3 regions of the Sphingomonas sp. UYEF23 genome follow, and region 3 is predicted to be linked to each of the others. Evidence: predicted binding sites of a transcription regulator. Region 3 holds the regulator's gene; each other region holds the start of a gene.
What was found. Region 3 encodes LexA, which represses DNA repair genes until DNA is damaged. Its sites were predicted from a motif close to GTTCCNCNCTTGTTCT; they were not measured.
Positions count from the first base shown of each region.

Region 1: a site for LexA is predicted at 3,370-3,385, ahead of uvrA (excinuclease ABC subunit UvrA). Genes of this name have one in related genera too.
Region 2: a site for LexA is predicted at 7,058-7,073, ahead of recA (recombinase RecA). Genes of this name have one in related genera too.

Region 1 covers NZ_JBEPNG010000004.1:117,472-127,503, forward strand. The annotation lists gene lpdA (dihydrolipoyl dehydrogenase) at 1-415, shown strand, start outside; gene ABIB28_RS09420 (YoaK family protein) at 695-1,342, opposite strand; gene ABIB28_RS09425 (hypothetical protein) at 1,469-1,753, shown strand; gene ABIB28_RS09430 (trimeric intracellular cation channel family protein) at 1,824-2,453, shown strand; gene ABIB28_RS09435 (energy transducer TonB) at 2,487-3,233, opposite strand; gene uvrA (excinuclease ABC subunit UvrA) at 3,397-6,285, shown strand; gene ABIB28_RS09445 (SIR2 family NAD-dependent protein deacylase) at 6,306-6,962, opposite strand; gene ABIB28_RS09450 (hypothetical protein) at 7,161-7,652, opposite strand; gene ABIB28_RS09455 (ParA family protein) at 7,731-8,159, opposite strand; gene ABIB28_RS09460 (hypothetical protein) at 8,253-8,855, opposite strand; gene ABIB28_RS09465 (hypothetical protein) at 9,167-9,904, shown strand.
Region 2 covers NZ_JBEPNG010000001.1:333,515-343,546, reverse strand. The annotation lists gene smpB (SsrA-binding protein SmpB) at 1-276, shown strand, start outside; gene ABIB28_RS01540 (DUF2062 domain-containing protein) at 269-853, shown strand; gene ABIB28_RS01535 (M13 family metallopeptidase) at 912-2,963, shown strand; gene ABIB28_RS01530 (response regulator) at 3,100-5,505, shown strand; gene ABIB28_RS01525 (response regulator) at 5,543-5,908, shown strand; gene ABIB28_RS01520 (SDR family oxidoreductase) at 6,003-7,013, shown strand; gene recA (recombinase RecA) at 7,148-8,257, shown strand; gene ABIB28_RS01510 (glutathione S-transferase family protein) at 8,627-9,259, shown strand; gene ABIB28_RS01505 (dicarboxylate/amino acid:cation symporter) at 9,404-10,032, opposite strand, start outside.
Region 3 covers NZ_JBEPNG010000008.1:60,854-70,885, forward strand. The annotation lists gene ABIB28_RS14565 (DUF2336 domain-containing protein) at 1-242, shown strand, start outside; gene ABIB28_RS14570 (sensor histidine kinase) at 239-1,624, shown strand; gene ABIB28_RS14575 (hypothetical protein) at 1,743-1,937, opposite strand; gene ABIB28_RS14580 (citrate synthase) at 1,934-3,220, opposite strand; gene gltX (glutamate--tRNA ligase) at 3,239-4,693, opposite strand; gene ABIB28_RS14590 (ComEC/Rec2 family competence protein) at 4,722-6,989, shown strand; gene ABIB28_RS14595 (DUF4287 domain-containing protein) at 7,067-7,279, shown strand; gene lexA (transcriptional repressor LexA) at 7,340-8,005, opposite strand; gene ABIB28_RS14605 (hypothetical protein) at 8,076-8,390, opposite strand; gene ABIB28_RS14610 (BLUF domain-containing protein) at 8,387-8,722, opposite strand; gene ABIB28_RS14615 (TonB-dependent receptor) at 9,066-10,032, shown strand, end outside.

The DNA.
Region 1 (10,032 bases), on a different contig from region 3:
GAACATCGCGGGCCACACCGGCATCGTGAACCACGCGGTCATCCCGAGCGTCGTCTACACCTGGCCCGAGATCGCCGGCGTCGGCCTCACCGAGGAAGTCGCGCGCGAGCAGGCGACCAAGAACGGCGGCGAGATCAAGGTCGGCAAGTTCCCGACGGCGGGCAACAGCCGCGCCAAGACCAACCACGACCCCGACGGCTTCGTGAAGATCATCGCCGATGCCAAGTCCGATCGCGTGCTCGGCGTCTGGGCGATCGCGGTGCCTGCGGGCACGATGATCGCCGAGGCTGCGCTCGGCATGGAGATGGGCGCGACGAGCGAGGACATCGCCTACACCTGCCATGCGCATCCGACGCATAGCGAGGCGATGAAGGAAGCGGCGATGGCGGTGAGAGGGAAGGCGATCCACGTCTGAGTCTGATCGCGCCAAGCCGTAGCAAAGCTACGGCGCGGCCCCGCCGCGATCAGACCGGCCGGCGGCGCTACAGCGCCGACCGACGGCGTGGCTTTGCCACGCCGCTGCCAACAAGGAAGCCAACAGATCACACCCCCGTTCCCCGGTGAAGGCCGGGGCCCAGTAGCAAGGGCGGAGGTAAGCGAGCGGTTTCGCGCGATCGTCGCCTCCAGCACGACTGGGCCCCGGCCTTCGCCGGGGAACGGCTCGGTTGCATCTGCTCGGTCGGGGCGCGCGCCCTTACGCCGTATCGCGCTGCGTAGCCCGCGCGCCAACCGTCAGCACCGCCGCCGCCCCCGCCGCGATCCACAGCGCGCCGGTCCCGTACGCCGCGTAACACCGCGCGCCCGTGATCACCCCCGCGCCGAACCCCAGCCACAACCCAAGATAGCGCGCCCAGTCCCAGCGTGGTCCTTCGCCCATCAGCGCGGCGGCGAGCCCCTGGCCGATCCGCACCAGCGCGCCGGTCATGTAGGTCAGCCCGATGCTGACCTCGCCATCGCGCGTGAACACGCCGTTCTCCGCCCCCATCGCGGTCGCCAGCAGCAGCAGCGGCACGATGACCGGATGATATGGCGCAAACAGCGCCGCGCCGCCGAGCAGCAGCGTGACGAGCGCCATCACCGCGACGCGCTGATGGTGTGGCCGCGAACGTCCGATGATCGCCGCCGCCACCACGCCGCTGACGAAGCTCAAAATCAACCCGGCCCCGATCCGCGCGTCGTTGCTCGCCCCGGTGGCGAGCGACACGCCGAGCCGCGTCGTATTGCCGCTCATGAACGAAGCGAAGAAGCCGCCCATGCTTGAATAGGCCAGCGCATCGACGAACCCCGCCAACCCGGTGAGGCACGCTGCAAAGAGGAGGGTGGAGCGCTGATACCGTCGCATCGCGCGACCATGCCCGATGCCCCGCGCCGATGCCAGCGTCGCGCTCGCTGCGCAGGTGGAACGATCCGCGCGCACGGCGGTTTTCCCGCGCGTACCATCACGGTACGTGTCCAACAGGGGTTTCACATGAAGAAGACGATGATCGCGGCGCTGGCGCTGGTCGCACTCCCGCTCGCCGCATGCGGCGGCAATGGCGACGGCAAGCTCGCCAAGCAAGTCGAGAAGGCTGCCGACAACCGCGCCGACGCGATGGAGGCCAACGCCAAGGACCTCGAGGAGCAGGCCAAGCAGGAGCGCAAGACCGGCGACGAACGCGCCGACGCGATCCGCGCCGCCGATGTCAACGCAAGCGCGATGACGCCCGAACAGCGCGGCGAAGTCGTCGCCAACGAAGCGGCGGCCGTCCGCTGATCGCTGCGGCGCGCGACCCGGTGTCGCGCGCCGCATTCCCTCGCGCGCCTTGCGCGGGTAGAGCGCTGCGATGCCCTCGCAATTTCCCTGGCAATTCGGCTCCGCGCTGCCCTGGCTCGATCTGTTCGGGATCGCCGTATTCGCGATCACCGGTGCGCTCGCCGCAATCCGCCATCGCCAGACGCTCGTCACCGCCACCTTCTTCGCGCTGATCACCGGGGTCGGCGGCGGATCGGTGCGCGATCTTCTGATCGGCGCGCCGGTCTTCTGGGTGCATGATCGCTTCGTCGCGGGGATCTGCCTTGCGGTCGCGGTGCTGGTGTGGACGACGCCCGAGCGCTGGTGGAAGGGCACTGCGCTCGACTGGCTCGATGCGGTGGGCTTGGCCGCCTATGCCGTGTTCGGCGCGGCGAAGGCCCTCGCGTTCGGCATCCCGCCGGTGCCGGCGGCGCTGATGGGCGTGGTGACGGCGTGCATCGGCGGCGTCATCCGCGACGTGCTCGCGGGCGAGCCATCGATCTTGATGCGGCCGGAATTGTATGTGACTGCGGCGGCGCTGGCGTCGGGGTCGTATGTCGTGCTGGTGAGCGCGGGCGTCGCGCCAAGCCTCGCCGCGCCGATCGCCGCTGCGTGCGGTTTTGCACTGCGGGCTGCGGCCATCAGGTGGCGGCTGGCGTTGCCAGCTTATGGCAAGACCTGACGGATTTTCGAGGCGCCCGAGCGGCGCCTAACGCTAATACGGCAGGCGCCAGACAATTTTGCGCATGGCGTGCCGCACCTGTGGCTTACCATCGACCCCGAGCGGGGGCTGATACCGGCCGCGCTTGCTGATCGCGCTGCAGGACGCGTCGTCCAACGCTTTTGATCCGCTCGACTGGACGACCCGACAATCGCCGACCTTGCCGTCGGTCCGTATGGTCCAGACGATGGTCGAAGTACCCTGTATTCCAGCCCCCACGGCCGATGAGGGATAATCGTCATTTGTGATCCACTGTGCAGGCGATGCACTACCGTTCGCCAGCGACGGCAAATCGCGCTCTGCCGGGTCGATCCCCCACTGGTGAAGCAGATCGTCCTGGCATGCCTTTAGCGCACCCGCTGCCCCCGACATCCCCGGTACGGCAAACGCAGTACGCGATCCATTCGCCAAGGTGACGGACAAGGATGACGAGCGCAGGATTTCGGTTGCCACATCCCCCTCGGTCGTGAGGGTCGTAATGGTCTGGTTCTTCTCCTTGATCTCGTAAACTGAGATATCGCTGTCGATCGTCCGGCCCGACGGTTGGAGCGTGAGCGTGCCTTTCATCGGACGGTATCGCGTCGTCTTCGCGCCTGGCGTGACGGTTACGACTTCGAGGCCTGAAGCAAGCGGCGAAGGATTGATGCCGAGCGCCATTCGCGCATTGCTTGGACCATAGTCGCGCGACAGGATGCACGCCGCGTCGGCATATTCGACGGTCCATTTGCCGGTCGGCTGCAATGGCACGTCGGCGGGCGCGGGACCCCCGAGCGCGAGCAGCGCCGCAATCAGCATCGTCTTCATCGCTTGCCCCCAAACCTTGTCGTTGCGAGTTTAACGCCCCATCTCGCCCCTGCAACCGGTCGCTTGCGCCATCCGAACAAATCTGGAACAAACCGCTCCCATGCTGACTCATATTTCCGTGCGCGGCGCGCGCGAGCACAATCTCAAGGACGTCTCGGTCGATATCCCGCGCGATACGCTGACGGTCATCACCGGGCTGTCGGGCAGCGGCAAGTCGAGCCTCGCCTTCGACACGATCTACGCCGAGGGCCAGCGGCGCTATGTAGAGTCGCTCAGCGCCTATGCGCGGCAGTTCCTCGAGCTGATGCAGAAGCCCGACGTCGATCACATCGAGGGCCTGTCGCCAGCAATCTCGATCGAGCAGAAGACGACCAGCCGCAACCCGCGCTCGACCGTGGCGACCGTCACCGAGATCTACGATTACATGCGCCTGCTCTGGGCGCGCGTCGGGATCCCGTATTCCCCCGCGACCGGCGAGCCGATCGCCGCGCAGACCGTCAGTCAGATGGTCGACCGCGTGATGGCGCTTCCCGAGGGCACGCGGCTGTACCTGCTCGCCCCCGTCGTGCGCGGCCGCAAGGGCGAGTATAAGAAGGAACTGCTCGAGTGGCAGAAGGCCGGCTTCACCCGCGTCCGCATCGACGGCGAGATCCACGAGATCGACGAAGCCCCCGCGATCGACAAGAAGTACAAGCATGACCTCGAGGTCGTCGTCGACCGTCTCGTCATCGGCCCCGACATCGCGACGCGCCTCGCCGAAAGCTTCGAGGCCGCGCTAAAGCTCGCCGACGGGCTCGCCTATGTCGACCCCGCCGACCCGGTCGAACCGCACACCCCCAAGAACGAAGTGCTCGGCGACAACGCGCCACCCGGCCGCATCGTGTTCAGCGAGAAGTTCGCCTGCCCGGTCTCGGGCTTCACCATCGCCGAGATCGAGCCGCGGCTCTTCTCGTTCAACGCGCCGCAGGGCGCGTGCCCGGCGTGCGATGGCCTCGGTGAAAAGATGCTGTTCGACGAGGAGCTCGTCGTCCCCAACCACGCGCTCAGCATCAAGAAGGGCGCGGTCGTGCCCTGGGCCAAGTCCAACCCGCCGTCGCCGTACTACATGCAGGTGCTCGGCAGCCTCGCGCGCGAGTTCAAGTTCGAGCTCGACACGCCGTGGGAAGACCTGCCCGAAACCGCGCGCGACACGATCCTCTACGGCACCAAGGGCAAGGCGGTCACGCTGACCTTCATCGACGGCAAGAAGTCGTACGACGTCAAGAAGCCGTTCGAGGGCGTGATCGGCAACCTCAACCGCCGCATGCTCTCGACCGAGAGCGCGTGGATGCGCGAGGAACTGAGCAAGTACCAGTCCTCCGCCGCGTGCGAGGTCTGCAAGGGCGCGCGGCTCAAGCCCGAGGCGCTCGCGGTCAAGATCGGCATGCGCGACATTTCGAGCGTCACGCGCCTGTCGGTGGTCGACGCGCTCGCTTGGTTCGAGCAGGTCCCGAGCCAGCTCGGCGACCAGCAGAACGCGATCGCCGAGCGCATCCTCAAGGAGATCCTCGAGCGGATCGGCTTCCTCAACAATGTCGGGCTCGATTATCTCAACCTCGACCGCACCTCGGGCACGCTGTCGGGCGGCGAATCGCAGCGCATCCGCCTCGCGTCGCAGATCGGCAGCGGCCTGTCGGGCGTGCTCTACGTCCTCGACGAGCCCTCGATCGGCCTGCACCAGCGCGACAACGACATGCTGCTCAAGACCCTTCGCCGGCTCCGCGATCTCGGCAACACCGTGCTCGTCGTCGAGCATGACGAGGACGCGATCCGCACCGCCGACTATGTCATCGACATGGGGCCGGGCGCCGGCGTCCACGGCGGCCACATCGTCGCGCAGGGCACCTTCGAGGAAGTCCTCGCCAACGAGAACAGCATCACCGCCGACTATCTCTCGGGCCGCCGCGAAGTCGCCGTCCCCAAGACCCGCCGCAAAGGCAACGGCAAGAAGATCACCGTCCACAACGCCACCGCCAACAACCTCAAGGGCGTGACGGCGAGCCTCCCGCTCGGCACTTTCACCTGCATCACCGGCGTCTCGGGCTCGGGCAAGTCGAGCTTCACGATCGACACGCTGTTCGCCGCCGCCTCGCGCACGCTCAACGGCGCGCGCATCGTCCAGGGCAAGCACGACAAGATCACCGGCCTGCAATATCTCGACAAGGTGATCGACATCGACCAGTCGCCGATCGGCCGCACCCCGCGCTCGAACCCGGCGACCTATACCGGCAGCTTCACCCAGATCCGCGACTGGTTCGCCGGCCTCCCCGAAAGCTTAGCCCGCGGCTACAAGCCCGGCCGTTTCAGCTTCAACGTCAAGGGCGGCCGCTGCGAGGCGTGCCAGGGCGACGGACTGCTCAAGATCGAGATGCACTTCCTCCCCGACGTCTATGTGACGTGCGACGTCTGCCACGGCGAGCGCTACAATCGCGAGACGCTCGAGGTGAAGTTCAAGGGCAAGAGCATCGCCGACGTGCTCGACATGACGGTCGAGGATGCGGTCGAATTCTTCAAGGCGGTCCCGCCGATCCGCGACAAGATGGCGATGCTGCAGGAAGTGGGCCTCGGCTACGTCAAGGTCGGCCAGCAGGCGACGACGCTGTCGGGCGGCGAGGCGCAGCGCGTCAAGCTCGCCAAGGAACTGTCGCGCCGCGCCACCGGGCAGACGCTGTATATTCTGGACGAGCCGACGACGGGGCTGCATTTCGAGGACGTGCGCAAGCTGCTCGAAGTGCTCCACCAGCTGGTCGAGCAGGGCAATACGGTGGTGGTGATCGAGCACAACCTCGACGTCATCAAGACGGCGGATTGGGTGCTCGACCTTGGGCCCGAGGGCGGCGTGAAGGGCGGCGAGATCGTCGCGCAGGGGACGCCTGAGGTGGTGGCGAAGGCGAAGGGGTCGTTTACTGGGAAATATTTGGCGCCGTTGTTGGGGAAGAGCGCTGTTTGACGGCGCTAACTCCGTTGCCGTCACCAGCTCCTAAATTCAGCGATCTCCTCTCGCTTTGCAACTACTAGCGCCACTAGCTCTTGTAAGGATTTCGTTAGGTCCAAATGACCTTCTCGGGGTGAATATGTTAAAACGTTCAACCCTCGCGTTCGCTTTATTAAATCCTTCTGGGCGTCTGCGATGGGCGTCGGAAGCGTCATGAAGTGCGCGGACTCACCGTGCTTGTATTTGTAGTCCTCGAATATAATTTGCAAATCGGGATCGCTTAATCCGCATCCCAGGCAAATAAAAGTATGAGTGTGCAGTAGCGCTGAGAATACCTCATAAAAGCTAGAATATTCTGTTCTAGCCTTTCCGTATTGCTCAAGTGTAAATATCATTTTGGACACCGCATCTACGGTGCCGTGTGGCTTTATAATATATCTATCCGCGCCAGACACAGCGTCTCTGATGTCGCTATCATAATAATTCTTTACGATTATCGTACCTTCGCTAGCCCCGATAGCATACGTCTCGTATATTTTGTCAAAATTTAATGAAGCTACAATTCTAGAGTCTAGATTGAATATTGCTTCATGTATCGGGGCGTGCCTATAGATCGGAGTTGAAAATTCCTCTTTGACGAAGTTGGGCCAAGCTTCGCCGAATCCAGTCCTGATATAATCGCAAGCTTCCAAATACTGGTATTTTTTTTAAGGAAGTACTAACATAGGGCATCCGGGTATTGAGCGCTTGATAAGCCTTGTTTAGAAAAGCTCCCCAAGTCGCTGGACGGCGGCCTGCGTCTGTTTGCGAGTTCGCCGAAACTCCTGATCCAATTAAGATAACGGACCGGCGTCTCGCGATCGCGCTTATGAGATTGTCTGGCCACGCAATCATTCGGTAAGTTCCGCAAGATTTTCAGCTAGTCTCTGTGTGATATCTTTGTAAATATCGCCAGCGTCTCGAACCTTGTTAAAATGTGCACCGCGAACACCATCCTTGGCGCGAAGTGCAAAGATTGGCTTGTGGGCTGTTTGCGACATTGGGATTAAGCTATAAAGATTAGGGATGGTTCCTATCTCGTAATTATTTACGTGTTCATTTAATTGTAGTTTATCGACAAAGTTCGCCTTAATGCTTTTAGGAATTCTTTTCATAATAGTTTCATAGGCGGCAACAGCTCTTTTTTCTCCTTCTTTTGTTTTTTGAATATATTGTTGCGCTACATATCCAGCAAATCGAATCTCAAAGGCGCCCCCGTGCGGGATGTCTTCAATTAGGCTCTCGTCGACTTGATTAAGTCCGTTTTTTAGTTTTTTCTTCCACTCGAGAAGGGCAATCGAAATATTCTCAATGGCTCTAAGGCTGAAAATATCTATCGACATTGGGCTTACGAAAAAGTCGCAGGCAAGAAGAACTGCTCGATTAATAGATCCTAACGACGGTCCCATATCAAATAATACCTAGTCATACTTCCCGCATCTTTCTAAAAGCTCTGAAAAGAGGAATGAGGTTCTAAGGCCTCGGATTTCTCCTCCAATTGCATCCTGCCAGTCCTTCGATAAAAGGTCCTCTTTCAAGGCAAGCCTGGGGTCTCCTGGTATTAGATCCACTCCATAATCTAAAACCTTCTGCGGTTTTATAGAATCGGCGTAACCCTTACCTATTGATAGAGGATGTATTATACTATGAACAGTAAAAGACTTTGAGTCTTCATATAGTTCGTACACGTCCCAATCATCTAGTAGTAACTGCGTCGCGTTGCATTGAGGATCTGCATCAACCACTAAAACCTTTTTCTTGCGCTCTAGGGCAAGATATGCGGCCACATTACAAAGAAGGGTGGTTTTGCCGACGCCACCTTTGTTATTAAAAAATGCGATTGACTGCACCGTCGGCTCCGAAATCCAGGACTGATTTTTGGTATGCTAGTCCCGATTTTTCGGTTCGCAAACAAATGCGTGTCGTGTCAGCGACAAAGCTGGCTAGACCCACGGCTCCATCACCCCGCTAACCACCAACAACCCACAAACCCCCGCCAGCATCGCCACATTCGCCCGCCGCCCCTTCACCAGCAGCAGCGCGATCAGCAGGCCGAGCACCCCGAACCCGCTCACCAGATACACCAGCAACACCAGCCCGTTCCCCACCGGCTCCACCACCTCGGGCCGCGGATGGAGCGTGTCGAGCACGACGCCCCCGGCCCAGCTCGCCACATTCGCGGCGAGCAGCCCGCCGATCACCAGCCGGTTCTGCTTGTCGTACCATTCGTCGAAATCGGGCCAGTCCTCGGGCGTGTCGGGAAAGATCAGCGTCGCCGCGAGATAATAGACGCCGACCATCGCCAGCACGCTGAGCAGCGTGACGTAATTCGCGCTGATCTGCTCGCGCGCATCGAAGGCGAGCAGCCAGAAGCTCGTCAGGTCGAGCATCACCACGAGCCCGAGCAGCGGCGTCAGCCAGCCGATCCGCACCGGCCGCACGCCGCGCTTCAATTTCAGCGCACGCGAAAAGCCGTTGAGCACCGCGGCGAGCGCCAGGCCCAGCACCAGGCCGAACAGCGTGAACACCAAACCAAATGGACTCATCGTGATTTCCCCCCGGATATCAGGGGGAAGGCTAGCGCGGCCGAGGCTGGGCGTCGAGTCTTGCGCGCCGCGGGGAGGGGGGGCGCAGCAAAGCCGCGCTGCGGCACCACACCGTCTGCCGCTGTGGCAAACCCCGATCATCGGCCAGCGCTGTCGCGCCGCCGTCCGGGCCGCGGCGGGGGCGCTCGTCGCTTGCTACGCAAAAGCCGCGACGGCGCGGCGTAAAAAAAAATCTTGCGGATGGGGCTGTCCTACAGCGCGTTGTTCTGTATATGTTCCGAATCCTCGCTACCCATGGAGAGGACCGACTCATGCCGTCAGACTCGACCCAGCCGCCATCCGACACCGCGCCCGTGCGCGATCCCGCGTTCGATCACCCCGCGCCCCCGCAAACCCCCGACGCGCCACCCCAGCCGCCCAGCCGCCACGATCCGCATGCCGCGATCAGGGCGCGGATCCGCAAGCTCCAGCGTGCCGGGGCGGCGCGCGCGCCCGAGGCCGCGCCCCATGCCCCGCGCGCGCCGGAGCCCGCCCAGAAGCGCCGTCGCCGCGCGAACGGCATGGTGTGGCGCGATGTCTCCGCCACCGGCTGGACGACCGACAAGCAGCGTGCCTTTCTCGAACATCTCGCGACGCACGGCTGCGTCAGCCACGCCGCGGCGCATGTCGGCCTGTCGAAGCAATCGGCCTATGCGCTGCGCCACCGCGGTGGGCGCACGATGTTCGCGCTCGCTTGGGACGTCGCGGTCCGCTCGGCGCGCAAAGCGCTGCTCGACGAAGCGTTGGAGCGCGCCTTTGCCGGGCGGTCGCTGCCCGTCTGGTATCGCGGCGAGCACGTCGGCGAGCGCATCGTCCATAACGACCGGCTGCTGATGCAATTGCTCGCGCATCCCTTCGAGCCGATCGATTCGGCGTATGACGCGGCGTCGCTGGCGCAGGCCTGGCCGACGTTGCTCGCGCAGGTCGATGCCGAGCTGCCCTTCGACATGAAGATGCTGCGCACGCGCGACGCCGATCATGACGAAAACGGAAACGATGACGAGCGATAAAGACAGTTCCGGGGGTCAATCGAGTCAAGCGCGCACGCTTCGTCGCACGCTCCCGACCGTATCGCGCGCTGTGCGGCATCGCTCCGCCGCGCGGCGGGGCGGCGGTGGCGGGCAACCTTATCGCCGCC
Region 2 (10,032 bases), on a different contig from region 3:
AACGTGCCCGAATTCAGCCACGGCAACCGCTACAACCATGAGCCCAAGCGCGTCCGCAAATTGCTCCTCAAGGAGCGCGAGATCAACAAGATGCATGGCGCGGTCAACCGCGAGGGCATGACGCTCGTGCCGCTGATGGTCTATTTCAACTCGAAGGGCCGCGCCAAGATCGAGCTCGCGCTCGCCAAGGGCAAGAAGGATCACGACAAGCGCGACTCGATCAAGGAGCGCGACTGGAAGCGTGAGCAGGGCCGGATCATGCGCGACCGTGGCTGATCGCGTGGCGCGTGGCGGACCCGTTGCCCGTGCGACGGGCTGGGCGCGCCGTCATGTGCCGACGCGCGACAGTATCGAGGCGAATCGCTTTCTCCGCCCCGTCTCGCACCGCATCCTCGCACCGTCGCTGTGGCGCTTCACGCGCCGCTCGGTGCCGCGCGGCGTCGCGCTCGGGCTGTTCACCGGCATCCTCTTTCCCCTGGCGCACATGCCGCTCGCCGCGCTGACCGCGCTGCCGGTGCGCGCGAACGTGCCCGTGGCGGTCGGCACGACGCTGCTCCACAATCCGCTGACCACCGTCCCGCTGTTCTGGAGCGCGTACGAGATCGGCCATTGGGTGCTGCGGCTCGACCGCGATGTTCCCGGCGCGCCGATCGCGAGCAACGTCGCGGCGAATGCGAGCTGGCTGCATTGGCTGGTGTCGCATGGCGGCCCCGCGACGATCGTCGGGCTGGTGATCCTGGCGATCGGGCTCTCGGTCGCGGGTTACGGCGTGACGAGCCTCGTCTGGCGGCTGCGGATCGCACGGAAATGGCGCGCGCGCGCGCATCGCGGTGGGGCGACAAGAACGATTTGACTGGCCGTGTCATAGCGGTACAACACGCGGCAATACGGTTCAGGAAGGATACATTTGTATGCGGTTTTCGCTCCTAACACTCTCGCTGCTGGCATCGGCCGCTGCGGGGGGCGTAACCTACGCCCAGACGAGCAAGCCCAAGCCCGTCGTTGCGCCGAGCGCAAGCACCGGCGCCGAGATCGGTAGCTTCGGCATCGATACCGCCGGCATGGATAGCGCAGTAAAGCCCGGCGACGATTTCGCCAAATATGCCGGCGGCGCGTGGGAAGCCAAGACGCAGATCCCCGACGACAAGGCGACCTACGGGATGTTCAACGCGCTGGCCGATCGCTCGCTCGAGCGGACGCGCATCATCCTCGACAAGGCGACGCAGACGCCGGGCAACAAGATCGGCGATTTCTACGCGAGCTTCATGGATGAAGCCGCGGTCAACGCGAAGGGCATCGCGCCGATCCAGCCCTGGATCGGCGAGATCAAGGCCGCCAAGGACAAGGCCGCACTCGCGACCGAGATGGCCAAGCTCCAGCAGCGTGGCGTCGGCGGCTTGTTCGGCGTCGGCGTCGGGCAGGACGACAAGGCTCCCGAGAACTATATCGTCCACGTCTATCAGGGCGGCCTCGGTCTCCCCGATCGCGATTATTACCTCAAGGATGACCCCAAGCTCGCCGACACGCGCACCAAATATCAAGCGTATCAGGCAACGATGCTCGGCCTTGCCGGGCAGGACAATGCCGCACAGCGCGCCGCCGCCGTGTTCGCGTTCGAGAAGACGCTCGCCGAGGCGCATTGGGACCGCGTCAAGTCGCGCAACGCCGATCTGACGTACAACAAATATCTCCCCGCCGACTTCGACGGCAAGGCCGCGGGCTTCCCGTGGGCGGCCTATTTCCAGGCGGCCGGGGCTGCGGGCCAGGCGAACTATATCGTCGGGATGCCGAGCGCGATCGCGGGTGAGGCCAAGGCGTTCGCCGATGCCCCCGTGCAGGTCGTCCAGGACTTCCTGATCCTGCGCACGATGCGCTCGTATGCGGGGTATCTGTCCAAGCCGATCAACGACGCCAATTTTGCGTTCTACGGCACCGTGCTGAGCGGCGCGCCGCAGCAGCCGGTGCGCTGGAAGCGCGGCGTCTCGACTGTATCGGGCGCGCTCGGCGAAGAGATCGGCCAGCAATATGTCGCGGCCTATTTCCCGCCGGCATCGAAGGCGTCGGCCGATCAGCTCGTCAAGAACATCATCTCGGCGATGGGCACGCGGATCGACAAGCTGACTTGGATGGCGCCCGAGACCAAGGTCAAGGCGCACGCTAAGCTCGCCGCTTTCACCCCCAAGATCGGCTATCCGACCAAGTGGCGCGATTACACCGCGGTGCAGGTCAAGCGTGACGATCTCGTCGGCAACGTCGCCGCAGCGAACCAGTTCGAGTATCAGCGCGACCTGCACAAGCTCGGCCAGCCGATCGACCGCACCGAATGGGGCATGACCCCGATGACGGTGAACGCCTATGCCAACCCGCCGATGAACGAGATCGTCTTCCCGGCGGCGATCCTCCAGCCGCCATTCTTCGACGCGAAGGCCGATCCCGCGGTCAACTATGGCGGCATTGGCGTCGTCATCGGCCACGAGCTCAGCCATCATTTCGACGATCAGGGCCGCAAGTTCGATCCGACCGGCGCCTTGAAGGAATGGTGGACGCCGCAGGACGTCGCGCGTTTCACCGCGATGACCGACCAGCTGGTCAAGCAGTATGACGCGTACGAGCCGCTCCCCGGCCAGCACATCCGCGGCGGGCTGACGCTCGGCGAGAACATGGCCGATCTCGCTGGCCTCGCGCTTGCGTACGACGCCTATCATCGCTCGCTCGGCGGCAAGCCCGCGCCGGTGATCGACGGGCTGACCGGCGACCAGCGTTTCTACCTCGGCTATGCGCAGGTCTGGCGGATCAAGTTCCGCGAGCCGGCGCTGCGCTCGCAGTTGCTGAGCGATCCGCATTCGCCGGGTCCGTTCCGCACGATGGAAGTGCGCAACGTCGACGCCTGGTACGCCGCTTTCGGCGTCAAGCCCGGCGACAAGATGTACCTCGCGCCTGCTGAGCGCGTGAAGGTCTGGTAAAATGCCTGGAGGCCCCGGCGCAGCGCGCTGGGGCCTCCTTTTTTCGATCGACTGCTTGTCGCGCATCGCGACCGCTCCGCGGCGCTCCGCCGCTTAAGCCTTGACGCGGGCCGTGCAGCGCTCACAGCATGATGCGATGGTCCCGCTACCTGCGCCCCCCCACGCCACCGCCACACGCAGCGCCGCTCTGATTGCGCTCGGCTGTGGTCTGGCGGCCGCCTTGGTCATCCTCGGCATTCTCCACAGCCTTGTGATCGCTGCGGCTTTCGCCGCAGCGGCGCTCGTCGTGACAGGCGGGTTGATCGCAGCGCGCCGGCTGTTCCCGGCAACGGCCAGCACCGCGATCGAACCCGATTGGAGCGTTGCGCGCGCGCTCGCGGCAAGCAGCCCCGACGCGATCGCGGTGACCGACCGCGCTGGGCGGCTCGTCTGTGCGAACGACCGCTACGAAGCGCTGTTCGGCGGTTTTCCGACTGCGCCCGGCCTGCCGCTCGACGCGGGCGGGGTCGATCGGCTCGGCAGCGCCGGGCGCGCGGCGTGGCGCGATGGCGCGGCGAGCGTCGATCGCCTGGCCGTCAAGGGCGCGGCGCTCTCGGCCGATGTCACGCGCGTCGGCGAGGACGAGAATCTGCTCGTCTGGCGCTTCTTCGCCTCGCAAGGGCTCGATCTCGCCAAGACGATGGAAAACCTCATCGCCGGTGCGACGGGCGACCGGCTCGGCAGCGCCGGGATCATGGCCGCGCTGATCAACCCCGACGGCCGGATCCGCGCCGCCAACCGCGTGCTGCGTTCGCGCGCGATGGGGCAGGAGGACGGCGCGATCATCGGGCGCGATTTCGCGCGTTTCCTCATCACCGACGCGCAAGGCATGGCGCGCTTCGAGCGCGAGGGGCTGACGCGCAATCCGTTGCGGGTGCTGCAGATCCCGTTCCTCGATGGCGAGGACGCGCCGATGCTCGTCGCGCTGATCGACGAGGAGGAGGGGCACGCCGCGATCGGCGAGAGCGCGAGCGCGCATATCCGCAGCCTCGTGTCGCTGATGCCGTTCGGCGTCGCGCTGATCGGCGGCGATGGCCGCTTCCTGCAGATGAACGACGCGTTCGCGCGCGCCGCTGCGGTCGATCCGGCGAGCCCGCCGATCTATCCGGGCGATCTGCTCGTGCGCGAGGACAAGGGCGTCGTCGCCGATGCGATCCGCCGCTTTGCAGGCGGCGCAACGCATTCGACCGACCTCGCGGTGCGGTTGAAGGACCATCCCGACGAACCCGTCGCCTTGTCGATCGCGGGTGCGCGGGGGCTGGGCGATTCGGCGGTGCTGCTCAGCCTCAAGGACAATAGCGAGGAGACGCGGCTCAAGCGCGAGGTCGCGCAAGCGACCAAGATGCAAGCCGTGGGGCAGCTCGCCGGCGGCGTCGCGCACGATTTCAACAATATCCTCACCGCGATCATCGGGCATTGCGACTTGATGCTGATGCGCCATTCGCCCGGCGACAGCGATTATGACGACATCCAGCAGATCCGCGCCAATTCGAACCGCGCAGCGAGCCTGACGCGGCAATTGCTCGCTTTCTCGCGCCAGCAGACGCTGCGCCCGCAAGTGCTGCAGCTGCCCGACGTCATTTCCGAAGTCTCGACGCTGCTCAAGCGGCTGCTCGGCGAGACCGTCACGCTGACGGTGAAGCACGGCCGCAACCTGTCGCCGGTGCGCGCCGATCCGGGGCAGCTCGAACAGGTCGTCGTCAACCTCGCGGTCAATGCGCGCGACGCGATGATCGCCAAGGATCCGCGCGGCGTCGGCACGCTGACGATCCAGACCTACGCGGTCACCGCGGCGCAAGTGCGCAAGCTCGGCTCGGATATTCTGCCTGCGGCGGACTATGTCGTGCTCGAAGTGGCCGACACCGGCGGCGGCATTCCGCCCGACATCCTGCCCAAGATCTTCGAGCCGTTCTTCACCACCAAGGAAGTGGGGAAGGGCACCGGGCTCGGGCTGTCGACCGTCTACGGCATCGTCAAGCAATCGGGCGGCTGGATCTTCGCCGATACCGTCAAGAGCGGGCCGAAGGGCGCGTCGGGTGCAGTCTTCACGATCTATTTGCCGGTCCACACCGCGGGCGCGCTGGTCGACGCGACGCCGGCCAAGGCGCTCCCGCGCGAAAAGCCCGCCGATCTGTGGGGCAGCGGCACGATTCTGCTGGTCGAGGACGAGGACATGGTCCGCGCCGTCGCCGAACGCGCGCTCGCGCGGCAGGGCTATACCGTGCTCACCGCCGAGCATGGCGAGGCGGCGCTCGAGCTGCTGGCCCGCTGCGATCGCCCCGATCTGCTCATCTCCGACGTCATGATGCCGTTGATGGACGGACCGACGCTCGTCCGCCAGGTGCGCGCGCGCTATCCCGACCTGCCGATCCTGTTCATGTCGGGCTATGCCGAGGAGACGATCCGCAAGTCGATCGATCTCGACAATGTTGCCTTCCTTGCCAAGCCCTTCTCGGTCCAGGAGCTCGCCGAGGCGACGCGCGACGTGCTTCGTGCGAAATGACTTGGCGGACGGCGTTCCAGGACGCTAAAGGCACACAATGAGCGCCCAGAGTATCCTGATCGTCGAAGACGAGCCCCTTATTGCCATGATGATCGAGGATTTCCTCGATGTGCTTGGTAAATCCGTCGCGGGCTCGGCCGATACCGTGGAGGGCGCGGTCGCGATCATCGCGGATGGCGGTGTCGATGCGGCGATCCTCGATGTCAATCTGCGCGGCGGCGAGAAGAGCTTTCCGATCGCCGAAGTGCTTGCGCAAAAGGGTATCCCGTTCGTCTTCGCCACCGGCGGATCGCACGATACCGTCGCCGAGCAGTTCCGCGACCGCCCGACCTTGCCCAAGCCGTTCACGATGGACGGCGTGTCGAAGGCGCTCGATGCGTTGGGTACCGCCAGCGCGGCTTGATTGAGGTTAGCCGAATAAACCCGGCTTCTTTGTGAACCGCGTGCAGACGCCATGAGTTACCCGCTCGACCTTTGATAGCGAGCGAGATCGACCCATGAGCAGCAACGATGAATCCTCCGTTTCCCGCCGGGCCGTCGTGGGCGGTGCTGCGCTCGGCGTCGCGACCGCTGCGACCGGCTCGGCCTTTGCCAAGACGCCAGGAACGCCCGCCGGGGCAGCACCCGCGGCCGGCCTCAAGGATCCGCGGAGCGGGCCCAAGCCGCCGTTCGAAAAGCAGTCGCAGCCGTGGCCCGGCCTGTCGTCGAAGATGACCCCCAAGCCCGACAATGGCGAGCAGAGCTATCGTGGCTCGGGTCGTCTGCTCGGCCGCAAGGCGCTCATCACCGGCGGTGATTCGGGCATGGGTGCGGCAGCGGCGATCGCCTATGCGCGCGAAGGTGCCGACGTCGCGATCAACTATCTCCCCGCCGAGGAGGAGGATGCGCGCGCCGTGGTCGCGTTGATCCGCGAGGCGGGACGCAAGGCGGTCGCCATCCCCGGCGATTTGCGCAGCGAGGCCTTCTGCCAGAAGCTGGTCGAGACCGCGGTCAAGGAGCTTGGCGGGCTCGACATTCTCGTCAGCAACGCCGCGCGCCAGCAGACGCGCGCCTCGATCCTTGACGTGTCGAGCGAGGATTTCGACGCGACGATGAAGACCAACATCTATGCGCCGTTCTGGATCATCAAGGCCGCGCTGCCGCATCTCAAGCCCGGCTCGGCGATCATCGGCACGACTTCCGAACAGGCGACCGACCCGTCGAAGGATCTCTACGACTATGCGATGACCAAGGCCGCGACGACGAACTACGTCCGCAGCCTGGCGAAGCAGCTCGCCCCGCGCGGCATCCGCGTCAACGGCGTCGCGCCGGGGCCGATCTGGACGCCGCTCCAGGTATCGGGTGGCGCGACGATGGAGAAGCTCGAGAGCTTCGGCAGTATGACGCCGCTCGGCCGACCCGGCCAGCCCGCCGAGCTCGCCGGAATCTACGTCCTGCTCGCCGAAAACGGCGCCAGCTACACCACCGGCCACGTCTATGGCGCGGCGGGCGGCGGCGGGATGCCATAACCTGCGGTGTTAACCTGTCCTACGACCCTCGGAAAAGCACCGTCGTTCCACACTTGTTCTCACAGAACAAATGCGATACATCGCTGTCACGCATTGAACGCATGAGGCGTTCGGTCTAGCGACGGGAGCTACCAATGGCGGTATCTTTGAAGGTCATCGACAGCAAAATGGCAGCATCCACGGACAAGGCCGCCGAAAAGGCCAAGGACGAACGCGCGAAGGCGCTCGAAGCAGCGCTCGCGCAGATCGATCGCGCGTTCGGCAAGGGCTCGGCGATGAAGCTCGGGTCGAAGCAGACGATGCAGGTCGAGGTGATCTCGACCGGCTCACTCGGCCTCGACATCGCGCTCGGCGTCGGCGGCTTGCCGCGCGGGCGCGTGATCGAGATCTACGGTCCCGAATCGTCGGGCAAGACGACGCTCGCGCTCCACGTGATCGCCGAAGCGCAGAAGACCGGCGGCACCGCGGCGTTCGTCGACGCCGAGCACGCGCTCGACCCAGTCTATGCCAAGAAGCTCGGCGTCAACATCGACGAGCTGATCGTCTCGCAGCCCGACACCGGCGAGCAGGCGCTCGAGATCGTCGACACGCTGGTGCGCTCGAACGCGATCGACGTGCTTGTCGTCGATTCGGTCGCGGCTTTGGTGCCGCGCGCCGAAATCGAGGGCGAGATGGGCGACAGCCATGTCGGTCTGCAGGCGCGCTTGATGTCGCAGAGCTTGCGCAAGCTGACGGGCTCGATCAGCCGTTCGCGCTGCATGGTGATCTTCATCAACCAGCTGCGCATGAAGATCGGCGTGATGTACGGCAACCCCGAGACGACGACCGGCGGCAACGCGCTCAAGTTCTACGCCTCGGTCCGCCTCGACATCCGCCGCACCGGGCAGATCAAGGATCGCGACGAGATCATCGGCAACACGACGCGCGTGAAGGTCGTCAAGAACAAGGTCGCGCCGCCGTTCAAGCAGGTCGAATTCGACATCATGTACGGGCAGGGCGTGTCGAAGATCGGCGAGATCCTCGATCTCGGCGTCAAGGCCGGGCTGGTCGAGAAGTCGGGCGCGTGGTTCTCCTACGACAGCGTCCGCATCGGCCAGGGCCGCGAGAATTCGAAGACGTTCCTTAAGGAACATCCCGAAATGTCCGACCGCCTCGAAGCCTCGATCCGCGCGCGCACCGACAAGGTCGCCGAGGAAATGATGGTCGGCGGCGAGCCCGACGACGGGGACGAGCCCGAGATGTGAGATCCGCTTCGGGCCGCTTGGTCCGGGGCAGGGAGCGGCGGCAGGGCTCGGCCGCGTTCTTTCTACAGGCGGCTTTGGTTGGTCGTCGCAAAACCGGGAAGGCCCGCCAGCAATGGCGGGCCTTTGCTATGGCGGGCTCGTCAAACGGCAGGCGCTTCACAGGATCAGGCGCCGATCGAAAACTACCCTATCGTCACCCCGGCCTTGTACCGGGGCCCACCCCTCCGCCCGAGCAGCGTCCGATGTCGGACCGCCCCATGACGGTCGGGTCGTCGCGACGAGGCAAGCACCGCGATGGTGCGACTTTAGTGCGACGTTCCGCGTTGCGCGTTACGATCGGTTGATCCTGTCCACCACCGGAGCGCGCGCATGACTCTCATCGTCCACCATCTCAACAACTCGCGCTCGCAACGCATCCTGTGGATGCTCGAGGAGCTCGGGCTGCCCTATGAGATCAAGCGCTACCAGCGCGACGCCAAGACGATGCTCGCCCCGCCCGAGCTGAAGCGCGTCCATTCGCTCGGCAAGTCGCCGATCCTCGAGGACACCGCCGCGGGGCAGACGCTGGTCGAGACCGGCGCGATCATCGACTATCTGGTCGAATATGCCGACGGGAAGCTCGGGCCGCCCGCGCACCGCGACGACGTGCTGCGCTATCGCCAGTTCCTGCATTACGCAGAGGGCTCGGTGATGCCGCCGTTGCTGCTGCTGCTCGTGCTCAATCGCATCCCGGTGATCGGCGCAACCGCCGCGAAGCGGGTTCAGCCGATGATCGACGTCCATCTCGATTACGTCGAATCCAAACTCGCCAAGCGGCCGTGGTTCGCGGGTGACCAGCTGACCGGCGCCGACATCATGATGAGCTTCCCGCTCGAAGCCGCAAAGAGCCGCGCCGGGCTCGACGACAGCCGCCCAGCGACGATCGCCTGGCTCGACAAGATCCATGCCCGCCCGGCCTATCAGGCAGCGCTCGAAAAGGGCGGGCCCTACGCCTACGCGTGAAGACGGGGGCGACCCCCAATACCCGTCACCCCGGGCTCGTCCCGGGGTCCACCGTGATCCCGCTCCTGCCGTCGTAGCACGCGCGGCACGGTAGACCCCGCCACAAGGCCGGGGTGACCGCAGGAACGAATGGTGCGGTAAGCGCTAAGCCCGATGCGGCGCGTGCGGCGGTTCGATCTCCGCCGCCTGCGGCTCGCCGAGCGCGCCCTCCCACTTCGCCACCACCGTCGTCGCCACCGCATTGCCGACGACGTTGGTCGCCGATCGGCCCATGTCGAGGAACTGGTCGACCGGCAGGATCAGCAGCAGCCCCGCCTCGGGAATGCCGAACTGCCCCATCACCGCCGCGATCACGACGAGCGACGCGCGCGGCACGCCGGCAATCCCCTTCGAGGTGATCATGAGCACGAGCAGCATCACGATCTGCGTGCCGAGCGGCAGGTCGATCCCGTAGACCCGCGCGATGAACAGCGTCGCGAAGGTCATGTACATCATCGACCCGTCGAGATTGAACGAATACCCCAGCGGCAGCACGAAGCTCGAGATCCGCCGCGGCACGCCGAAGCGATCGAGCGCCTCGAGCGTGCGCGGATACGCCGCCTCGGACGACGCGGTCGAAAACGCCAGCAGGATCGGCTCGCGGATATAGCGCGCGAGACCGAAGGCGCGCGGCCCGATGAACACGAACGCCGCGCCGAACAGCAGCAGCCACAGTGTCGCCAACCCCAGATAGAAGCCGCCGACGAACAACCCGAGCGACCACAAGATCCCGA
Region 3 (10,032 bases):
TCGATCCGGGCGCCGACCGCTTGTGGCTGTTGCTGCGCGCGCTCGAGCTCGACCGCCAATCGATTGCGCGAATCGGGCTGGCGTTGAGCGAGGCCGATCCGGCGCGCGATATCGATCGCTTCGCCGATGGACTCGATGCCATCGCCGCGATCGATCCGGTGCTCGCGCGGCAGGCGCTCGCGCCGCTGTTGCTCCACCGCGATTACCGCGCTGCGCTGGTTGCGCTAGGGCGCGGACGATGAACGTGAACGAACCGATGCTGCCGCCGGTGCGCGGGCTGATCGACCGCGATGGGCGGCTGGTCGAGGCCGACCAGCGGCTGTACGATCTGAACGCACGCGCGGGCGGGGCGATCGGGCTTCCGCTCGCAGTGCCGCAGATCGCGACGCTCGTGCATCTGGCGCAGCGGCTCGGCATCCTCGTCTCGCGCGGGGTTGTCGCGGCGGACGGCGACGAAGACCTCGAACTCTGGGTGCGCGCACAGCCCGAGACCGGGCCGAGCAAGGCGCCCGACGGCGTGCGGCTGACGATCACCGGCTGGCGTGTGCGCGCGCCGTGGTACCCCGGCGACATCGCCAATGACCGCGCCAGCGACTTCCTGCGCAGCGAAGCCGACTGGTTGTGGGAAACCGACAGCGCGCTGCGGCTGACCTTCCTGTCGATCACCGCTGGGCCCCGCTACGGCTTCGATGCGGCCGCGATGCTTGGCCAGCCGCTGACGCGGCTGTTCATTCTCGGCGAGAGCGATGGCGGTGCGTTCCCGATCCTTGGCGGGCTCGCCTTGCAGCAGCGCTTCGACGATCAACCCGCGCGAATCCGCGATTCGGCACGCGCGGTGCGCTTGTCGGCGACGCCGCGGACCGACGCGAGCGGAGCATTTGCCGGGTTCGTCGGCGCGGTCGAGATGCTCGACGATGCGCCGGTGGCAGAACCTGCGCCTAGCACCGACGCGACGATCAGCGCGTTTGCCGAGCGGCTTGATCAAGCGCTGCGGCTGCCGCTCGACCGGATCATTGCCAATGCCGACAGCATTCACGACCAGTCCGAAGGGCCGCTGCGCCAGGATTATGCCGATTACGCGGCCGACATCGCGAGTGCGGGGCGGCATCTGCGCGGGCTCGTCGACGATCTGGTCGATCTCCAGGCGATCGAGCGACCCGATTTCGCGGTGCTGCACGAGTTTGTCGATCTGGCCGACGTTGCGCGTCGGGCCGCTGGCTTGCTGCAAGTCCGCGCGAGCGAGGCACGTGTGCGAATCGATCGGCCCGGGTTTGGCGAGACGCTTGCGGCGACGGGTGAATTCCGCCGTGCGCTCCAAATTCTCGTCAATCTGATCGGCAATGCGGTGCGCTATTCGCCGACCGACGGGATGGTGTGGGTCCGCGCCGAGCGTGAGGGTGGCATCGCCGCGGTGATCGTTGCCGACCAGGGCAAGGGTATCGCGCTCGACGACCAGGCGCGCATTTTCGAGAAGTTCGAGCGCGTCGATCCGCGCGAAGCCGGGGGCAGCGGGCTCGGCCTCTATATCGCGCGGCGGCTGGCGCGGGCGATGGGGGGCGATGTCACGGTCGATTCGGCGCCGGGGCAGGGTGCGCGCTTCGTGTTTACGCTGCCGGCGGCGTAGCGCGGAAACGCCACTCCGGCCTTGTGCCGGGGTCTACCGTGCCGCGCGTTCTCCGCGGGCAGTACGCGTATCCGAGTGGGCCTCGGCACGAGGCCGGGGTGACGATAGGGGAGGCGCCTCAGCGGCGCGCCCACCAGATCAAACCAGCGCCCGCGAGCGCGACAATCGCGCCATACAGCACCCAGCTGCCCTGTTTGAGCATGAAGCTCGAGGCCGGCCACATGATCAGCCCGGCCCCCTGGCCTGCGAACAGCAGGCCGAACGCAAGGATCAAGACGCCCGCCACCAGGGCGAGCGCCTTGACTGCGCTCACGTGCGGTCAGCCAGCGGCACGAAGTCGCGCTGCGTTGGACCCGTGTAGAGCTGGCGCGGACGGCCGATCTTCTGCTCGGGATCCGAGATCATCTCGTTCCACTGCGCGACCCAGCCGACGGTGCGGGCGAGCGCGAACAAGGCCGTGAACATCGTCGTCGGGAAGCCGATCGCCGAGAGGATCACGCCCGAGTAGAAATCGACGTTCGGGAACAGCTTCTTCTCGATGAAGTATGGATCGCTCAGCGCCATTTCCTCGAGCGCGATCGCGACGTCGAACACCGGATCGGTCACGCCGAGCTCGCCGAGCACTTCGCGAACGGTCTGCTGCATCACGGTCGCGCGCGGATCGTAGTTCTTATAGACGCGGTGACCGAAGCCCATCAGGCGGAACGGATCGTTCTTGTCCTTGGCGCGCGCGATATACTCGGGGATGCGGTCGACGGTGCCGATCTCGCGCAGCATGTTGAGCGCGGCTTCATTGGCGCCGCCATGCGCCGGGCCCCACAGGCAAGCGATGCCGGCCGCGATGCACGCGAACGGATTGGCGCCCGACGAGCCGGCAAGCCGGACGGTCGAGGTCGACGCGTTCTGCTCGTGATCGGCATGGAGGATGAAGATGCGGTCCATCGCCTTTTCGACGACGGGGTTCACGACATACTCTTCGGCCGGAACGCCGAAGGTCATCTGCAGGAAGTTGCCGGTGTAGCTGAGATTGTTCTTCGGCGACATGAACGGCTGGCCGATCGAATATTTGTACGCCATCGCGGCGATCGTCGGCATCTTGGCGATGAGGCGATGGCTCGCGATCATGCGCTGCTGCGGATCGGTGATGTCGGCCGAATCCTGGTAGAAGGCCGAGAGCGCGCCGACGACGCCGCACATGATCGCCATCGGATGCGCGTCGCGACGGAAGCCGCGATAGAAGGTCGCGAGCTGCTCGTGGAGCATCGTGTGGCGGCTGATCGTGTAGCTGAATTTGTCGAGCTCGTCCTTAGTCGGCAGCTCGCCGTTCAGGAGGAGATGGCAGACCTCCATGAAGTTCGACTTCTCGGCGAGCTGGCCGATCGGATAGCCGCGGTGGAGCAGCACGCCCTCGTCGCCATCGATGTAAGTGATCGCCGAGTCGCACGATGCGGTCGACGTGAAGCCCGGGTCGTAGGTGAACATGCCCGTTTGCGCATAGAGCTTGCGGATATCGATCACATCGGGACCGACGCTGCCCGACAGGACCTTGAGATCGAGGTCCTTGCCTGCGGCGTTCAGCTTGACGGAGTCAGTCATCGTGGTCCTTTCGAAATCTTAAGCGGCCATCTGGTCGGCGATACGCCCCAGGCTCTCGTCGCGCCCGAGCAGATCGAGCACGTCGAAGATTCCGGGCGAGGTCTTGCGTCCGGTCAGTGCGGCGCGCAGCGGCTGCGCGACTTGACCCAACTTGACCCCTGCATCCTCGGCGACCTGCCGGACCGCAGCTTCGAGCGTCTCCGTATCCCAGCTTTCGGTCGCGTCAAGCGCGACGTGCAGTCGGGCGAGTAAAGCGCGTGCATCTGGGCTTAACAGCGCGGTCGCTTCGGCGTGCATTTCCACCGGTCGGACGTGGAAAAGGAACGCTGTTCCCGCGGCCAGCTCGTTGAGGTTGGCGGCGCGCGGCTTGAGCGATGCCATACTGCGACGAAGTATGTCTGCCTGAGCGTCCGTCGGTTCGAAGCCGAGCTGCGGCGTGATGAGCGCGGCAAGGCGCGCATCATCCGCCTGGCGGATATATTGACCGTTTAGGTTCTCGAGCTTCTTGAGATCGAACCGCGATGGTGATTTGCCGACGCCGTCGAGATCGAACCATTCGATTGCCTGGTCGCGGCTGATGAGTTCGTCATCGCCATGCCCCCAACCGAGACGCAGCAGATAGTTATCGAGCGCCTCGGGCAGCACGCCCAATTCATCGCGATAATATTCGACGCCGACCGCGCCGTGGCGCTTCGACAGCTTGGCGCCGTCCGAGCCGTGGATCAGCGGGATGTGCGCATAGACCGGGTCGGGCCAGCCACCCTCGATCGCCTGCATCGCGCGGATGATGGGCAATTGGCGGAAGGCGTTGTTGAGATGATCGTCGCCGCGAATCACGTGCGTCACGCCCATGTCGTGATCGTCGACCACCACCGCGAGCATATAGGTCGGCGTGCCGTCCGAGCGGAGCAGGACGAGATCGTCGAGCTCGGCATTCTGCACGGTGACCGATCCCTGGACCTTGTCCTCGATCGTCGTCGCGCCATCGAGCGGGGCCTTGAGCCGGACGACGAACGGGCGGGTCTCGGCGCTGGTGTCGGCGTCGCGATACGGGCTGCGCACGCGCAGCGGCTTCTTCGCGGCATCGGCCTCGGCGCGCATCGCGGCGAGTTCGTCCTGCGTCAGATAGCAGCGATAGGCATGGCCATGCTCGACCATCGTGTGCGCAACCTGCGCGTGGCGGTCGGCGCGCTGCGATTGATAGACTTCGGTGCCGTCCCAATCGAGCTCGAGCCAGCGCAGCGAGGTGAGGATCGCGTCGATCGCCGGCTGGGTCGAGCGCGCGCGATCGGTATCCTCGATCCGCAACAGGAACTCGCCGCCGTGATGCCGCGCGTACAGCCAGTTGAACAAGGCGGTGCGCGCCCCGCCAATGTGCAGGAAACCGGTCGGCGACGGCGCGAACCGCGTGACGACCTTGATGTCGGATGCGCCGGCGGCGGGGGCCGCGGCGGGGTCAGATATTGCGCTCAATCGCGCATGCTCCCAGACTAGAGATTGGATGGCCGGATCAGCCTTGAGCGCCTCTAGCACGCACCTTCCTGCGCTTCAAATCGGCGTGCCGCGGGGGTGGTTTGGCGTCGGCGATCGACTCGAGAGCTGGCTCGAGGCCGAGCGCGATCAATTGCCGCTGTGGTTGCCGGTGGCGCTCGGCGCGGGGATCGCGCTGTGGTTCGTGCTGCCCGATCCGGCGGCATGGGAAGCGGCTGGTCTGGTCGCGATCGCGGTGGCGCTCGCCGGGGTCGCGCTGACGCGGCATGGGCGTGCGGCGCGGGTCGTCGCGGTTGGCGGGTTTGCGGTTGCGATTGGGCTCGGTCTGATCTGGTGGCGCGCCGAGCGCGTGGCGCACGTGGTGCTCGCAGAACCGACGATCGCAACCTTCACTGCACGAGTCGAGCGGATCGAGCCGCTTGCGGCGCGCGACGTGGTGCGGTTGCGGCTGGCCCCGCTGCACGTGCTGGCGGTGCCCGCGACGCGCGGGCCGGTTCGGCCGTTGCCGACGTTGCCAGCGCATATTCGCGTCAATCTCGTCGATGCCGACGTTCCCGTGGGACTGGTGCCGGGGGCGACGCTGCGGCTCTCGGCGCGGCTGATGCCGCCGCCGCCGCCCGGCGTGCCCGGCGCCTATGACTATGCGCGGACCGCCTGGTTCGACGCGATCGGCGCGACCGGGCGTGGCTTTGCGCCGATCACGATCCTCGCTGGCGGTGGGACAGGCGGCGTCGGCCTGCGGCAGCGGCTGTCGCAGCACATCCAAGCGAGCGCTGGCGGGGGCGGGGTGGGGGGCATCGCCGCATCGCTCGCGACGGGGGATCAAGGCGGGATCCCGCTCGCCGACAATGAGGCGATGCGCCGATCCGGGCTCGCGCATTTGCTCTCGGTGAGCGGTCTGCATATCACCGCGGCGGTCGGCGCGGTGATGCTGCTGGTCGCGCGCTTGCTCGCGCTCAGCCCGTGGATCGCGCTGAAGACGCGCGTTCCGTTGATCGCGGCGGGCGCGGGGGCGCTCGCGGCGATCGGCTACACGCTGCTGACCGGGGCCGAGGTGCCGACGATCCGCTCGTGCGTCGCGGCGTTGCTCGTGCTGGTCGCTTTGGCGCTGGGCCGGCAGGCGCTGACGCTGCGGCTGGTCGCGGCGGGGGCGATCGTGGTGCTGTTGCTATATCCCGAGGCGCTCGCCGGACCAAGTTTTCAGCTGTCGTTCGCGGCGGTCGCGGCGATCGTCTCGCTCAACGAGCATCCGCAGTTGCGCGTGTGGTTCGGGCCGCGCGAGCAGACGCGACTGGCGCGGATCGCGCGGGAACTGGCGTCGCTGCTGCTGACCGGGATCGTCGTCGAGCTCGCTTTGCTGCCGATCGCGCTGTTCCACTTCCACAAAGCCGGGATTTACGGCGCGGTCGCCAATATCGTCGCGATCCCGCTGACGACGTTCGTGACGATGCCGTGCGAGGCGCTGGCGTTGCTGTTCGATACGGTGGGGGCGGGGCTGCCGTTCTGGTGGCTGACGGCGCGCTCGCTCGATCTGCTGTTGTGGATTGCGCACGTAACTGCGGCGGTGCCGGGCTCGGTCGCGCCGCTGCCGGCGATGCCGGGCGCCGCTTACGCGCTGATGGTGGTAGGCGGATTGTGGATCGGCCTGTGGCGCACGCGCTGGCGGCGGCTGGGGGCGCTGCCGCTTGGGATCGGCTTGGCATGGGCGCTGCTGACCCCGGCGCCCGATCTGATCGTTACCGGAGACGGTCGGCATGTCGCGATCCGGACCTCGGCGGGCGACGTCGCTTTGCTGCGCGACCGGACCGGGGACTACACCGCCGACATGCTTGCCGAGAATGGCGGGATCGCTGCGCTCCCGGTATTGATGTCCGAGCAGCACGAGGCGCGCTGCAGCCGCGACCTCTGCCTGATGACGCGGACCGTGGCGGGACGACAGTGGCGCATCCTGGCGACGCGCAGCGCGTATCATGTCCCGACGCTCGACCTCGTCGCGGCGTGTGCCGGCGCCGACATCGTGATCAGCGAGCGGCGCTTGCCGCGCCATTGCGTTCCGCAGTGGCTGCGGCTCGACCGCGAGACGCTGGCGCAAACCGGCGGCGTTGCGATCGCTTTGGCATCGCATTCGGTGCGGACCGTTCGCCATCCGGGCGACCGGCATCCGTGGATCGCGGCGCCGGAGGGCGACGCTGGTCGGCGGCGGTGGGTTGGCCGGATGCGTTGGCGCGCTCGATTGTCGGGGAGGGCTGGGGCAGCAGTAACGGACGGGAAACGATAGGGCGGGGTGGCCTTGCGGCTTTCCCCCAAATACCGGAAGATCCTCGGGACGTTCCCGCATCTCGGAGCCTGCACGCCGTGGCTGACCAACCGATCAAAGGGCCCGCATCGTACTTTCCATCGATCGAGAAGACCTATGGCCGTCCGATCGCAGAGTGGCAGGCGCTGGTGCGCGAGCGTTTGCCGGAAAAACACATGGCGCTCGTCACCATGCTGAAAACCGAGCATGGCATGGGCCACGGCCATGCCAACGCGATCGTCGCTCACACCCTTGCCGAGCACAAAGACTGAGCCGCTCGATCGCTCGCCGCGCGACCATCAAGCGCGACGGTCGATCACGCCGACCGTGGCTCAGTCGTACCGGCGCAACAGCCCGGCGAGCTTGCCCTGCACGCGCACTTGGGCTGGGGCATAACGCTGCGGATCGTAGGCACGGTTGGCCGGATCGAGCCGCACCATCGCACCTTCGCGGCGGAAGAATTTGAGCGTCGCCTCGCTCTCTTCGATCAAAGCCACGACGATCTCGCCGTCGCGCGCGACATCCTGGCGCTTGATCAGCGCATAGTCGCCATCGAGAATGCCCGCCTCGACCATCGAATCGCCCGACACCTCGAGCGCATAATGCTCGCCATTGCCGAGCAACGCCGCGGGAACCGAGAGCATCGACGCGCCCTCGAACGCCTCGATCGGGACGCCTGCCGCAATCCGGCCGTGCAGTGGAATTTCGATCACGTCGTTGGCAGGCTGTGGTGCTGCACGCGAAGCGGCGGCGGGGGCCGCCTTGGTCGGGGTCTTGATCCCGCGCTCGGGCATCTTGAGCACTTCGAGCGCCCGCGCGCGGTTGGGCAGGCGGCGGATGAACTGGCGTTCCTCGAGCGCGCTGATCAAGCGATGGACGCCCGACTTCGACTTGAGGTCGAGCGCTTCCTTCATTTCCTCGAAGGACGGCGATACCCCGGTCTCGTCGAGCCGGTCGTTGATGAAGCAGATCAACTCATGCTGCTTGCGGGTAAGCATCGCGCGGCCCTTTCGTCGGAACAGACGACGAACCTATACGGAACGAAAAATCGTCCGTCAAGCGATGCTGTCACCGTCCGGCGCAGATATCCTGCGAGTCGCTGGTCGCACTTCCCGCGATGCCGCGGAGCTTTTCGATACATGCGTCATGGTCAATGTTGGTGCCCTGCAGCCCCCCGCGAAACGCGCTGGCCAGCGCGAGCCCGACATTGTGGAAGGGTGCGCCGATCCGGCGATCGACGCGCCGCGGCGGCGGGGTGCCGTAATCGGGCGTCGGGGCGGGCGGCGGGGTGCCGATCGCGCTGACCGGGAGCGCGAGCGCGGCGCTATGGCCTGCCGAAATCAGCGTGTGGAAGTGCGTGCGCACCGCTTCGGTTGCGTTCACGAGCAGCCGCCCGATCTGGGCGTCATCCGCGTCGGCCGCGGCGCCGGCGTGGGGTGCGCCATGGTCCAGCCGCCGGATTCGTGGGGGCGAATATGGCGGTGCTGGAGGACGATCGGCGCATGATGACGCGGGTCGGCGAGGATGCGGGCGAACGTCGCCATGACGCTCACGCGCGAACGCTCGAGCACTTGCAGCAAGCTGCGACCGTCCGACCATCGCAGCCCGGTGATCCTGTCGAGCGCGGTATTATGCCGTGATTGTTCGAGGATGCCGGCGAGGTCGGCCGTGACGCTCGAAACGGTGTTCCCGCTGACATAAAGGATTCGCCGCATGCCCTTGTGTCCTTCTCGTGAGGGCCGGGGCTAGGGGGGTGTCGGCAGCCTGTCGTTGCGGTGGATCATGTATCGGTATCGTATCCTGAATCAGGTGCGCACTGTCGCTGACGATCGTCCCGTGGTCGGCGTCGTGCAGGCCCCGGTGCAACTCGAAAGCCACAGCCAGCCGACAAAGCAGACGTGGCGGCACACCTGTCATAATCGCGTCACAATCCCGACCTAGCCGCGCGGTCGGGGTCACACCGCACCACGCAGGAGCGCGGACGCGTCGCCGCGCAGGACAACAAGTCCGCTGCGGCGAACGGTGTGGGCAGCCTATTTCATCTATTGGGGGAACATCATGTCCAAGTCACACGCCGCCAAGGCGCTCCTTCTGCTCGGCACCGCGTTCGGCGCGATTGCCAGCATCGGTTCGGCCAGCGCCCAGGACGCCGCTGCGCCCGTCGCCGCTGTCGAGGCCGCGCCAGAGAGCGACAGCCTCGGCGACATCGTCGTCACCGCGCAGCGTCGCAGCGAAAATCTGCAGAAGGTGCCCGTGTCGGTCGGCGTGCTGTCGGGTGCCGATCTGCGGACCTACACTTCGGGCGGCAGCGACACGCTGCTCGAACTCGCCAACCGCGTGCCCGGCCTCTACGCCGAGACGACGACCGGCAAGATCTTCCCGCGCTTCTACATCCGCGGTCTCGGCAACATCGATTTCTACCTCGGCGCATCGCAGCCGGTGTCGATCATCCAGGACGAGGTCGTGCTCGAGCATGTCGTGCTCAAGTCGAACCCGGTCTATGACGTCAACCAGATCGAAGTGCTGCGCGGGCCGCAGGGCACGCTGTTCGGCCGCAACACCACCGCCGGCATCATCAAGTTCGACACCAACCGCCCGACCAACGAGTTCACCGGCCGCGCGACTGCGTCGTATGGCAGCTACAACACCGTCAGCGTCGATGCCGGCGTCGGCGGGCCAATCGTCAAGGACGTGCTGAGCTTCCGCGTGTCGGGCCTGTACCAGCGCCGCGACAACTGGATCGACAACACCTATACCGGCCCGAGCGACGACGGCACTGTCGGCGGCAAGGACAAGCTCGGCGGGTTCGAAGAGAAGGACATCCGCGTCCAGCTGATGCTGACCCCGCCCGAGACCGGCTTCACCGGCCTGGTTTCGGCGCATGCGCGTGATTATTCGGGCACCTCGACGATCTTCCACCGCGGCGCGATCCTGCGCGGCAGCAACGACGTCAGCGCGGCACCGCGCGCCAGCGTCGCGCTCGATGAGGGCGGCGGTAACCGTCAGGCGTACAAGACCTATGGCG